Regions from separate parts of the Pseudoduganella sp. RAF19 genome, predicted to be linked through region 3. Evidence: predicted binding sites of a transcription regulator. Region 3 holds the regulator's gene; each other region holds the start of a gene.

Region 1 (2,201 bases), on a different contig from region 3:
GAGCTTGAGTGTGGTGGATGGCGCCAGTGTGACGGTTTCGCCCTGCGTCAGCACATAACTCTCGCTGGTGCGGGGGGCGGGATGGGACGCGGTGCCGGCCGGTGGCGCGCTGCAGGCGGCGGCAATGACCAGGGATAAACCCGCAAAGCAGGTGCCAATGACTCTCAGTTTCATGATGTCCTCCCTGAAGGCATGCTTTCATCTTAGCAAAGTGCCACCCAGGCCGGCGCACTGATGAGTCAGACCCGGGTGTAAAGATTTCCGACAGTTACTCGATATTGCATAAGGGAACTTAAAGTAGGGGTAAAAAAAAGCGCCCACGGAGGGGCGCCAGTTTTTGTTGTTTTTGTTGTGGTTATGCTTTGCGGCGGCGCAGACCGCTCAGGCCAAGCAGGCCGGCGCCCAGCAGGGCCAGGGAAGCTGGCTCTGGCACTTCCTGGGATGGTGCGCCACCACCGCCTGCGCCCGGACCTTGCGGTGCAGCCGGGGTTTGCAGGTCGGTCAGGATGGAGAAATTGCCGCCGTTTTTGTTTGGGGTGGTCACTTTCAGCGCCAGGGTGTGCACGCCGCCGGTAAACACCACGTCGTCGTACCAATTGGTGTAGCCAGCAGGCGCCGCAGCGTTGGACTGGGTCAGCAGGGTGCCGTCCAGGTAGAAATAGTACAGGGTGCCATCCTGGTTGCCGCCCGGCTGGGGGAACAGGAAGTCGAACGTGCCGCCATTGATGCCGGCGTCGACCTGGAGGGTGGACAAACCGTTCAGGTCAGCGGCGCGCATGGCTGGGTTCGCGTTGTCGTTATTCCAGTGAGCAGCAATTGACAGATTATCGGTCAGCAGAAGTGGGGCTGCGGACGCAAGTCCGGTGGCTGCGGCGCAGACCAGTGCGAGAGCGGTTTGTTTGATCATGGTATTTCTCCGGGTGATTGACTTCGCTTTACATCAAGCAAGTGCCATGCCATCGGAGAAATGCGTGTTGCATCAAGGACTTATAAATTTCTGGAAAACCATGGTGTAAAAAATATCGACAGTTAGTAAGTCGAAATAGTAACCCGCGTTCAATATTGTTTAGAAAATAAAAAAAGCGCCGGGCCTTACGGCACGGCGCCTTCCGGAAATCAGCGAAAACTTAGATGTAGGCCGCCAGGGCAGTCTTCATCTTCTTCAGCGCGGCCGCTTCGATCTGGCGGATACGCTCGGCCGACACGCCGAACTCTTCCGCCAGCGTATGCAGGGTGGCGCCCGAACCGTCGTCGTTGGCCAGCCAGCGCGCTTCCACGATACGGCGAGAGCGGGCGTCCAGCTTGGACAGGGCAGTTTCCAGACCCTCGGATTGCAGACGGGTCACCTGTTCGGCTTCCAGCACCTTGGTTGGCTCGGTATTGTCGGAAGACAGGTAGGCGATCGGGGAGAACTTGTCGTCTTCCTCGTCGCTTGGCGATTCCAGGGCAATATCGCGGCCGCTCAGGCGGGTTTCCATTTCAATCACGTCTTCGCGCTTCACGTCCAGGGCTTTCGCCAGCTGGTCGATCTGGTCGGGCGACATGGCGTCCAGGCCTTGCTTGTGGCTGCGCAGGTTGAAGAACAGCTTGCGCTGGGCTTTGGTGGTAGCCACTTTCACCAGGCGCCAGTTCTTCAGAATGTATTCATGCATCTCCGCCTTGATCCAGTGCATGGCGTAGGACACGAGGCGCACACCCTGGTCCGGATCGAAGCGTTTGACGGCTTTCATCAGCCCGATATTGCCTTCCTGGATGAGGTCGGCGTGCGGCAGGCCATAGCCCAGGTAACCGCGCGCGATCGACACCACCAGTCGCAGGTGAGACATAACGAGCTTCTCCGCAGCCTTCAGATCATTCTTGTTCTTCAGGTCACGGCCCAGTTGTACTTCTTCCTCGTGCGAGAGCATAGGCAGGCGATTGACTGCCGAAATATAGGCGTCAATGTTGCCAAGTGGAACCAACGCGTTTTGTACGGACATCGTGGTCATAGTTCTATCCTCGCTTCGAAGGGAATCTTTCATAGTCACAGCATGCCTCATGGAACTTAACTCTTACTTAATTGAAGCCTTGCTGGTTGAACATATATTAGCACTCTCCTTCGATGAGTGCCAATCATGGAAAATCTATGATTGCGATAGCAATACTGCTATGAGGAAAGGCTCCTCCATAAAAGGCAGGATAGACCTGGAAGGGGATGGGCT
Region 2 (2,201 bases), on a different contig from region 3:
TTCAACGAAGATCCTGACACCGACGCTGTGATCATGATCGGCGAAATCGGCGGTCCTGACGAAGCCAACGCAGCCCGTTGGATCAAGGACAACATGAAGAAGCCAGTGGTAGGCTTCATCGCTGGTGTGACCGCTCCTCCGGGCAAGCGCATGGGCCACGCCGGTGCACTGATCTCCGGCGGCGCCGACACCGCGCAAGCCAAACTGGAAATCATGGAAGCCTGCGGCATCACCGTGACCAAGAACCCGTCCGAGATGGCACGCCTGCTGAAGGCAATGCTGTAATCGTTTCGGTATGATGACGGGGAGCTGCGGCTCCCCGTTTTTGTTTGTTTGGAGGATTTGATTGGCCAAATTAGTCATCACTCGTGAAGGCATCGTGGAGCAGACGGTCCAGCTCAGTAAAGAGCGCATGACTTTCGGCCGCCATCGCCATAACGATATCGTGCTGAACCATCCTGCCGTGAGCGGGGAGCACGCGGTGATTACGACTATTCTGGACGATTCCTTCCTCGAAGATTTGCACAGCACCAACGGTACATTTGTTAACGGCCTGCGCATCGGCAAGCACTTCCTGCAAAACAAGGACGTGATCAAGATGGCAAAGTACCACCTCGAATTCATTCAGGACGGCATCCGACCGCTTGCTGCCGCTGCGGCCGCCGGACCGTCCACCATCATGCCGGGCGTGCGCCCGGCGCCGGCGACATCTGTTACGCCTGCCGCTGCTGCAGTTTATGGCAGCGGCGCCAGCCCTGGCGCGGCCTCTGCTGCGGCGATGGACGCCGCTGCGGGGGAGGTTGGCCTGCCGCTTGGCCGCATCGAACTCCTGAACGGCCCGAATGTTGGCAAATCGCTCACTCTGACCAAACCGGCCACCAGCCTGGGCCGTCCTGGCGTCCAGGTCGTGGTAATCGCCCGCGCGGCGGACGGCTACACGGCAGCTCACGTCGAAGGCGAACAAGCGCCACTATTAAATGACACACCTCTTGGCCGCGTGGCCAAGCGCCTGGCCGACGGCGATGTGCTCGACCTCGGCGGTACCCGCATGAGTTTCCGTACGGCATGACGAAAATTGTCACGTGGAAACGCTACTACTGACAAAATTCGACAGCGCCCTGACAAATCTCGACAGTGGTGTCGACAAATTTTGACAGTTTACGGTCCAAAAACCCTCATTTTGCTTAAAAAATAGGCTGGCACGCCGATTGCTCTTATCCCTGTGTCCCACCCAATTTTTAGTTTCTTTACTGAGGAGCAGCAAAATGAAATCCATGAAAATGATGAAGCAACAAGCTCAAGCCGGCTTCACCCTGATCGAACTGATGATCGTTGTTGCAATTATCGGTATCCTGGCAGCAGTTGCTATCCCTGCATACTCGGACTACACCGCTAAAGCAAAAATCGCTAACGCAATCTCCGCAGCAGACTCGCTGAAGACCGCAGTAGCGCTGTGCGCACAGGAAGCCGGCGGTGACCTGACCAACTGCTCCAACGGCAGCGGCGGCATTCCAGCAGCTAACCTGTTCCTCGCAACCAAAGAAGTTAAAGCCGGTGCTACTGTTGCTGGCGGCACGATCACCCTGATGCTGCAAGACGGTATCTCCACCGACGCAAACGGCAAAAAAATCACCTTTGCCCCTGTGCTGACCGCTGGCGACAGCTCGATGAAGTGGACCGCTGGTACCGACATCACCAACACCACCCTGTCAACCGCTATCACCAAGAACAATCCGTAATAGCTAGTTGAACCCAAAAAAAACCGGGCTTCGGCCCGGTTTTTTTATTTGTTCAAACGATTTTTTGTCGATCTGCGAGCAGGGCCTCGTAAGTGAGGTTCTGCAGCATGGTGAAGTGGACCGGATCGAGGTTCGAGAACTGCACGCCGTAGCTGAACACTTCTTCCGTCCCGCTAGGTGAAGCGGCGACGCTCACGTTGCGCACCAGGGCCTGCGTGTTCACGCGCACCTGGTGTTGTCCCGGCGCTGAGAGCAAAGTGAAATCGAGGCCGACGGTTTCAGTCTCGCGTGCGAGCGGCTGGGTCGATTCAATCAAAGCACCCGAAACGCTCAGGTTGGTCAGGAAGACCGAGGCCTGCATGCCATCCGCCCGCGTCAGCTGAGCCGGAATTTCCACCTTCACGCGCATCGCCGTACGCAAGCTCGTGCCCTGGATATTGGCCGGGAAGGTCACGTGTGCAT
Region 3 (2,201 bases):
GTGTTGAGATTGCACGGGCTCTTGCCACTAACCCACGCTTCGTTCTTCTGGACGAACCTTTTGCCGGCGTGGACCCGATTGCCGTGATCGAAATCCAACGGATTGTGCGTTTTCTGAAGGAGCGCAACATCGGCGTCTTAATTACCGACCACAATGTGCGTGAGACGCTCGGCATTTGCGACCGCGCCTACATCATCAACCAGGGTTCGGTACTGGCTTCCGGCCGCCCTGACGACATTATTGCTGACGAATCCGTGCGCCGCGTCTACCTCGGCGAACACTTCCGGATGTAAGAAAGGCCCATGAAACAATCACTGCAACTGCGAACTTCGCAACACCTGGCGCTTACGCCGCAACTGCAACAGTCGATCCGCCTGTTGCAGCTGTCGACGCTTGAGCTGCACCAGGAGTTGGAGCAGCTGCTCAGTGATAACCCATTACTGGAGCGGCTGGACGATCCACTGGACAATTCCGTGCGCCTGCTGGCGGACGGCGCCATCAGCCAGGGCAGCGGCAATGGCGAAGCGCCGCCGCAAGAAAACGGCCAGGCTGCCAGCGAAGGCGGCGAGGGCGCGGAAGCACCTGCGGCCGACGGCGAGAGCTATGAAGGCAACGGCGAGGGCGATGCTGTTGACGACTGGAGCAATTCCTCCAGCAGCAAGTCGCCCGATGATGAAGACGGCCGTCCGCAACTGGAAGCCAGCGGCTGCACGCTGCGCGAGCATTTGCTGGAGCAGATGCGCGTGACCGTGCAGGAACCGCGCGACCGCGCGCTGATGGAAATCATCATCGATGCGCTGGACGAAAACGGCTACCTGGAAGAGCCGTTGGAAGAAATCCATGCGCGTCTGCCGGAAGAGCTGGAAATCGAACTGGAAGAATTGCGTACGTCGCTGGCGCTGCTGCAGACTTTCGATCCCATTGGCGTGGGCGCGCGCAATGCGTCCGAGTGCCTGGCGCTGCAAATCAAGCGCTTGCCGAACATCCCGCTGGTAACGCGCCGCATGGCGCTATGCATCGTCGAGAAGCACCTGGCCTGGTTCGCCCAGCGTGAATTCAACAAGCTGAAAAAAGCCCTCGACTGCGACGACGAAGACCTGCGTGAAGCGCAGGCCGTGATCCGCCAGTGCAATCCGCATCCGGGCGCTGAATTTGCGTCAGACGTGTCAGACTACGTGGTGCCTGACGTGATCGTGAAGAAGGGGCGCAACGGCTGGATCGTCATGCTGAACAATGATGTGATGCCGCGCCTGCGTGTGAATGCGCTGTACGCCAGCCTGCTCAAGCAGGGCAAAGGCGAGAGCCAGATGAGCGCACAGCTGCAGGAAGCCAAGTGGCTGATCAAGAATATGCGCCAGCGTTTCGATACGATTTTGCGCGTTGCACAAGCGATCGTTGAAAGGCAGAAGAACTTTTTCAGTCATGGTGCAGTTGCCATGAGACCCCTTGTGTTGCGTGAAATAGCTGATACACTGGGACTACACGAGAGCACTATTTCTCGGGTAACAACTCAAAAATATATGCTCACCCCGCATGGAATGTTTGAGTTGAAGTACTTTTTTGGCAGCCACGTCGCAACCGAAGCCGGGGGTGAAGCTTCCTCTACTGCGATCCGTGCGCTGATCGTGCAATTGACAGGAGCTGAAGACCCTAAAAATCCTTTATCCGACAGTAAGATTGCGGACATGCTGGGAGAACAGGGCATGGTGATTGCGCGACGTACTGTTGCCAAGTATCGCGAAGCTCTGAAAATTCCTCCCGTTAGCCTCCGCAAGTCTTTGTAGTGCACGGTTCCGCTGCACGCCACCAGCGTGTACGAACTAGTAAGCGACATCATCTTTAGGAGTGTGTATGAATCTCACCATCAGTGGACATCATGTCGAAGTGACCCCAGCGATTCGCGAGTACGTGCAGAACAAGCTGGAGCGGGTTAAGCGCCATTTCGATCAAGTGATTGATATTGCTGTCATCCTGACTGTAGATAACCTCACCGAGAAAGAAAAACGTCAAAAAGCGGAGATCAATCTGCGTATGTCGGGTAAGACTGTGTATGTGGAGAGCCTGTCGCAAGACCTGTATGCCGCCATCGATACGCTGATCGACAAACTGGACCGCCAGGTCATGAAGTACAAGGCCCGCGTCCAGAATCACAACCACGAAGCGATCAAGCATATCCCGGACACTTACGAAGCACCTGTCAC
Region 4 (2,201 bases), 130 kb from region 3:
AGTTCTCACGCCGCGGTGCGTATGACGAGATGGCGCGGGACTTTTTCTGCGAGCGTGTGCAGGACCCGTATTCGCGCCGGATACGCCGCGTGACCTCGGCGGAACCGGTTCCGAGCTTTGGCCAGTTCAACTACTGGCTGGATCAGGACCATCTGACCGCTGCGCAGCCGATGCCGGCACCCCTGCCGGATACGACTGCGGTAGGGCGTACCGGCCAACCGGCCAGCGACTACCGCCTGGACATTCTGCCCTTCGGCATGCAGCTGCTGCACGCGCAGGACCGGCAGCTGCTGGCCGGAACGCCTGTCCTGTATGTGATCACGGATGTATTCAGCGGCATGGTGGCCGGCATGTATGCCAGCTTTGAAGCACCCAGCTGGGGACAGGCCATGATAGCGCTAGCCAGCTGCGCTGCAGAGAAGACGCGTTTCGCGCGGCGCCTGGGCCGTCTGCTGGCGCCGCAGGAGTGGCCGAGCTGCCATTTACCGGAACGCTTGCTGCTGCCGCCGGAGCTGATGCTGCGTGCAGACGGTGATGCGCTGCTGGCGAATTTCCATATCCGCTGTGTGGCCGATTTCGAGGCGCCGGCCCGTCCCTGGATGGCGGCGCTGCGGGCCTGCTTTGGCGCGGCGGCCGACGGCAAGGCGGGCACGCTGGACGGCATCATCACGCTGCAGGAATTCCGCCGCATTGCCATGGACGTGCTGCTGGCCTATAACCATCAGCAGGGCGCCAGCGGGCACGCACCATTGCAGCTGTGGGACTGGGGCGTGCGCCGCCGCGGCTCCTCCCTCAAGCAGTTCCCGGAGGATCTGGTGCGTTGCTGCCTGTTGCCGGTCAGCGAAGCGTGGGTAACGGCCGAAGGCATCTGCGTGGCGGGCAATTACTTCAGCTGCGTGCGTGCCGAGAACGAGCACTGGTTCGAGCGCGCACGCACGCGTGGACGCTGGCCGGTGCGCGTGGCGGTCGACCCGTCGGCGGATGGCATGGTGTATCTGGTTGATGCCGCCGCGCCGCTGCAATTCCATGCATGCCGTCCAATCGAACGCATCGCGATGGTGCGCCCAGCCTTGCAGGAGGCAAGCGCCTGAAAAAGAGCTTACACAAAACAAAGTAATGTCGTAGATCGTATTGAAGCGCGCCTTATCCTATAAGGCGCGCTTTTTGTTTAATGAGTTTATTTTAGGGCCGGAATAGAGTCATTTCGCAAGCCGTTTTGGCATACCGATTGCTTTACCACTGTCATTCATAGCAGACGAGGTGACAGATGGAAGAACGCTCGATAACAAGGCGGCAGTTCCTGTACCGCGCAGCAGCAGTGGGTGGTACAGGGCTCTTGCTGAACACGATGAATGCCTGGGGCATCGGAATTGCTTCGCGGGTGAATACGCCACCCGTGCTGGCCGGCAGCGGAAAAGGCAAGCGCGTCGTAATTCTGGGCGCAGGCCTGGCCGGCATGACGGCAGCCTACGAACTGGGCAAGCTGGGCTACTCCGTGCAGATACTGGAGGCGCGCGAATTTGCCGGTGGCCGCTGCCAGACTGCGCGTAAAGGCTTCGCGCTGACGGAGCTCGGCGGCGAGAAGCAGGAGTGCAGGTTCGACGAAGGCCATTACATCAACCACGGACCGTGGCGCATTCCGCTGCATCACCAGTCCACGCTGTACTACACCCGCCTGTTCGAAGTTCCGCTGGAAGTGATGGTCAACGACAACGACCATTCTTATGTGTACTTGCAGAATGGCGGCCCGCTGGCCAACCGGCGTTTGCGTCCGGCCCAGGTCAAGGCCGACATGCGCGGCCATGTGGCGGAGCTGCTGGCCAAGGCGGTCAAGGGGAATATGCTGGATCAGGAGCTGAGCGCGGACGACAAGCGCGCGCTGCTCGACTACCTGGCGCACGAGGGGCAGCTGGACCAGGTGGACCTGCGTTACAAGGGCCGCAGCGGCCGCGGCTACGCAGTCAATCCCGGTGCCGGGTTGAATCCCGGTACTGCATCGGACCCTCTGGGCTTCGAGGAGCTGCTGCAGTCCCGCATCGGCAATGTTTACAGCGCGGTGCAGGACTTCCCGATGCAGAACACCATGTTCCAGCCGGTGGGTGGCATGGACCAGATTGCCAAAGCATTCGAAAAGCGTGTCGGCCGACACATCCAGTACAAGGCCGAAGTGCAATCGATCACCCATGGTGAGCGCGACGTGA

The links. Region 3 encodes sigma-54, which starts transcription at its own class of promoters, with help from an activator protein. Its sites were predicted from a motif close to TGGCANGNAANCTGCTTT; they were not measured.
Region 1: the regulator sigma-54 is predicted to act here: its motif matches at 942-959, upstream of AB4Z19_RS13915 (PEP-CTERM sorting domain-containing protein).
Region 2: the regulator sigma-54 is predicted to act here: its motif matches at 1,198-1,215, upstream of AB4Z19_RS12615 (pilin).
Region 4: the regulator sigma-54 is predicted to act here: its motif matches at 1,218-1,235, upstream of AB4Z19_RS18470 (flavin monoamine oxidase family protein).

What each region holds. Positions count from the first base shown of each region.
Region 1 covers NZ_JBFREF010000005.1:138,783-140,983, forward strand. Annotated here, with positions in the region: gene AB4Z19_RS13910 (hypothetical protein) at 1-174, opposite strand, end outside; gene AB4Z19_RS13915 (PEP-CTERM sorting domain-containing protein) at 356-907, opposite strand; gene rpoH (RNA polymerase sigma factor RpoH) at 1,128-2,039, opposite strand.
Region 2 covers NZ_JBFREF010000004.1:310,928-313,128, forward strand. Annotated here, with positions in the region: gene sucD (succinate--CoA ligase subunit alpha) at 1-285, shown strand, start outside; gene AB4Z19_RS12610 (FHA domain-containing protein) at 347-1,069, shown strand; gene AB4Z19_RS12615 (pilin) at 1,266-1,739, shown strand; gene AB4Z19_RS12620 (flagellar brake protein) at 1,792-2,201, opposite strand, start outside.
Region 3 covers NZ_JBFREF010000006.1:219,751-221,951, forward strand. Annotated here, with positions in the region: gene lptB (LPS export ABC transporter ATP-binding protein) at 1-293, shown strand, start outside; gene AB4Z19_RS17860 (RNA polymerase factor sigma-54) at 303-1,784, shown strand; gene hpf (ribosome hibernation-promoting factor, HPF/YfiA family) at 1,852-2,201, shown strand, end outside.
Region 4 covers NZ_JBFREF010000006.1:353,155-355,355, forward strand. Annotated here, with positions in the region: gene AB4Z19_RS18465 (Mu transposase C-terminal domain-containing protein) at 1-1,091, shown strand, start outside; gene AB4Z19_RS18470 (flavin monoamine oxidase family protein) at 1,268-2,201, shown strand, end outside.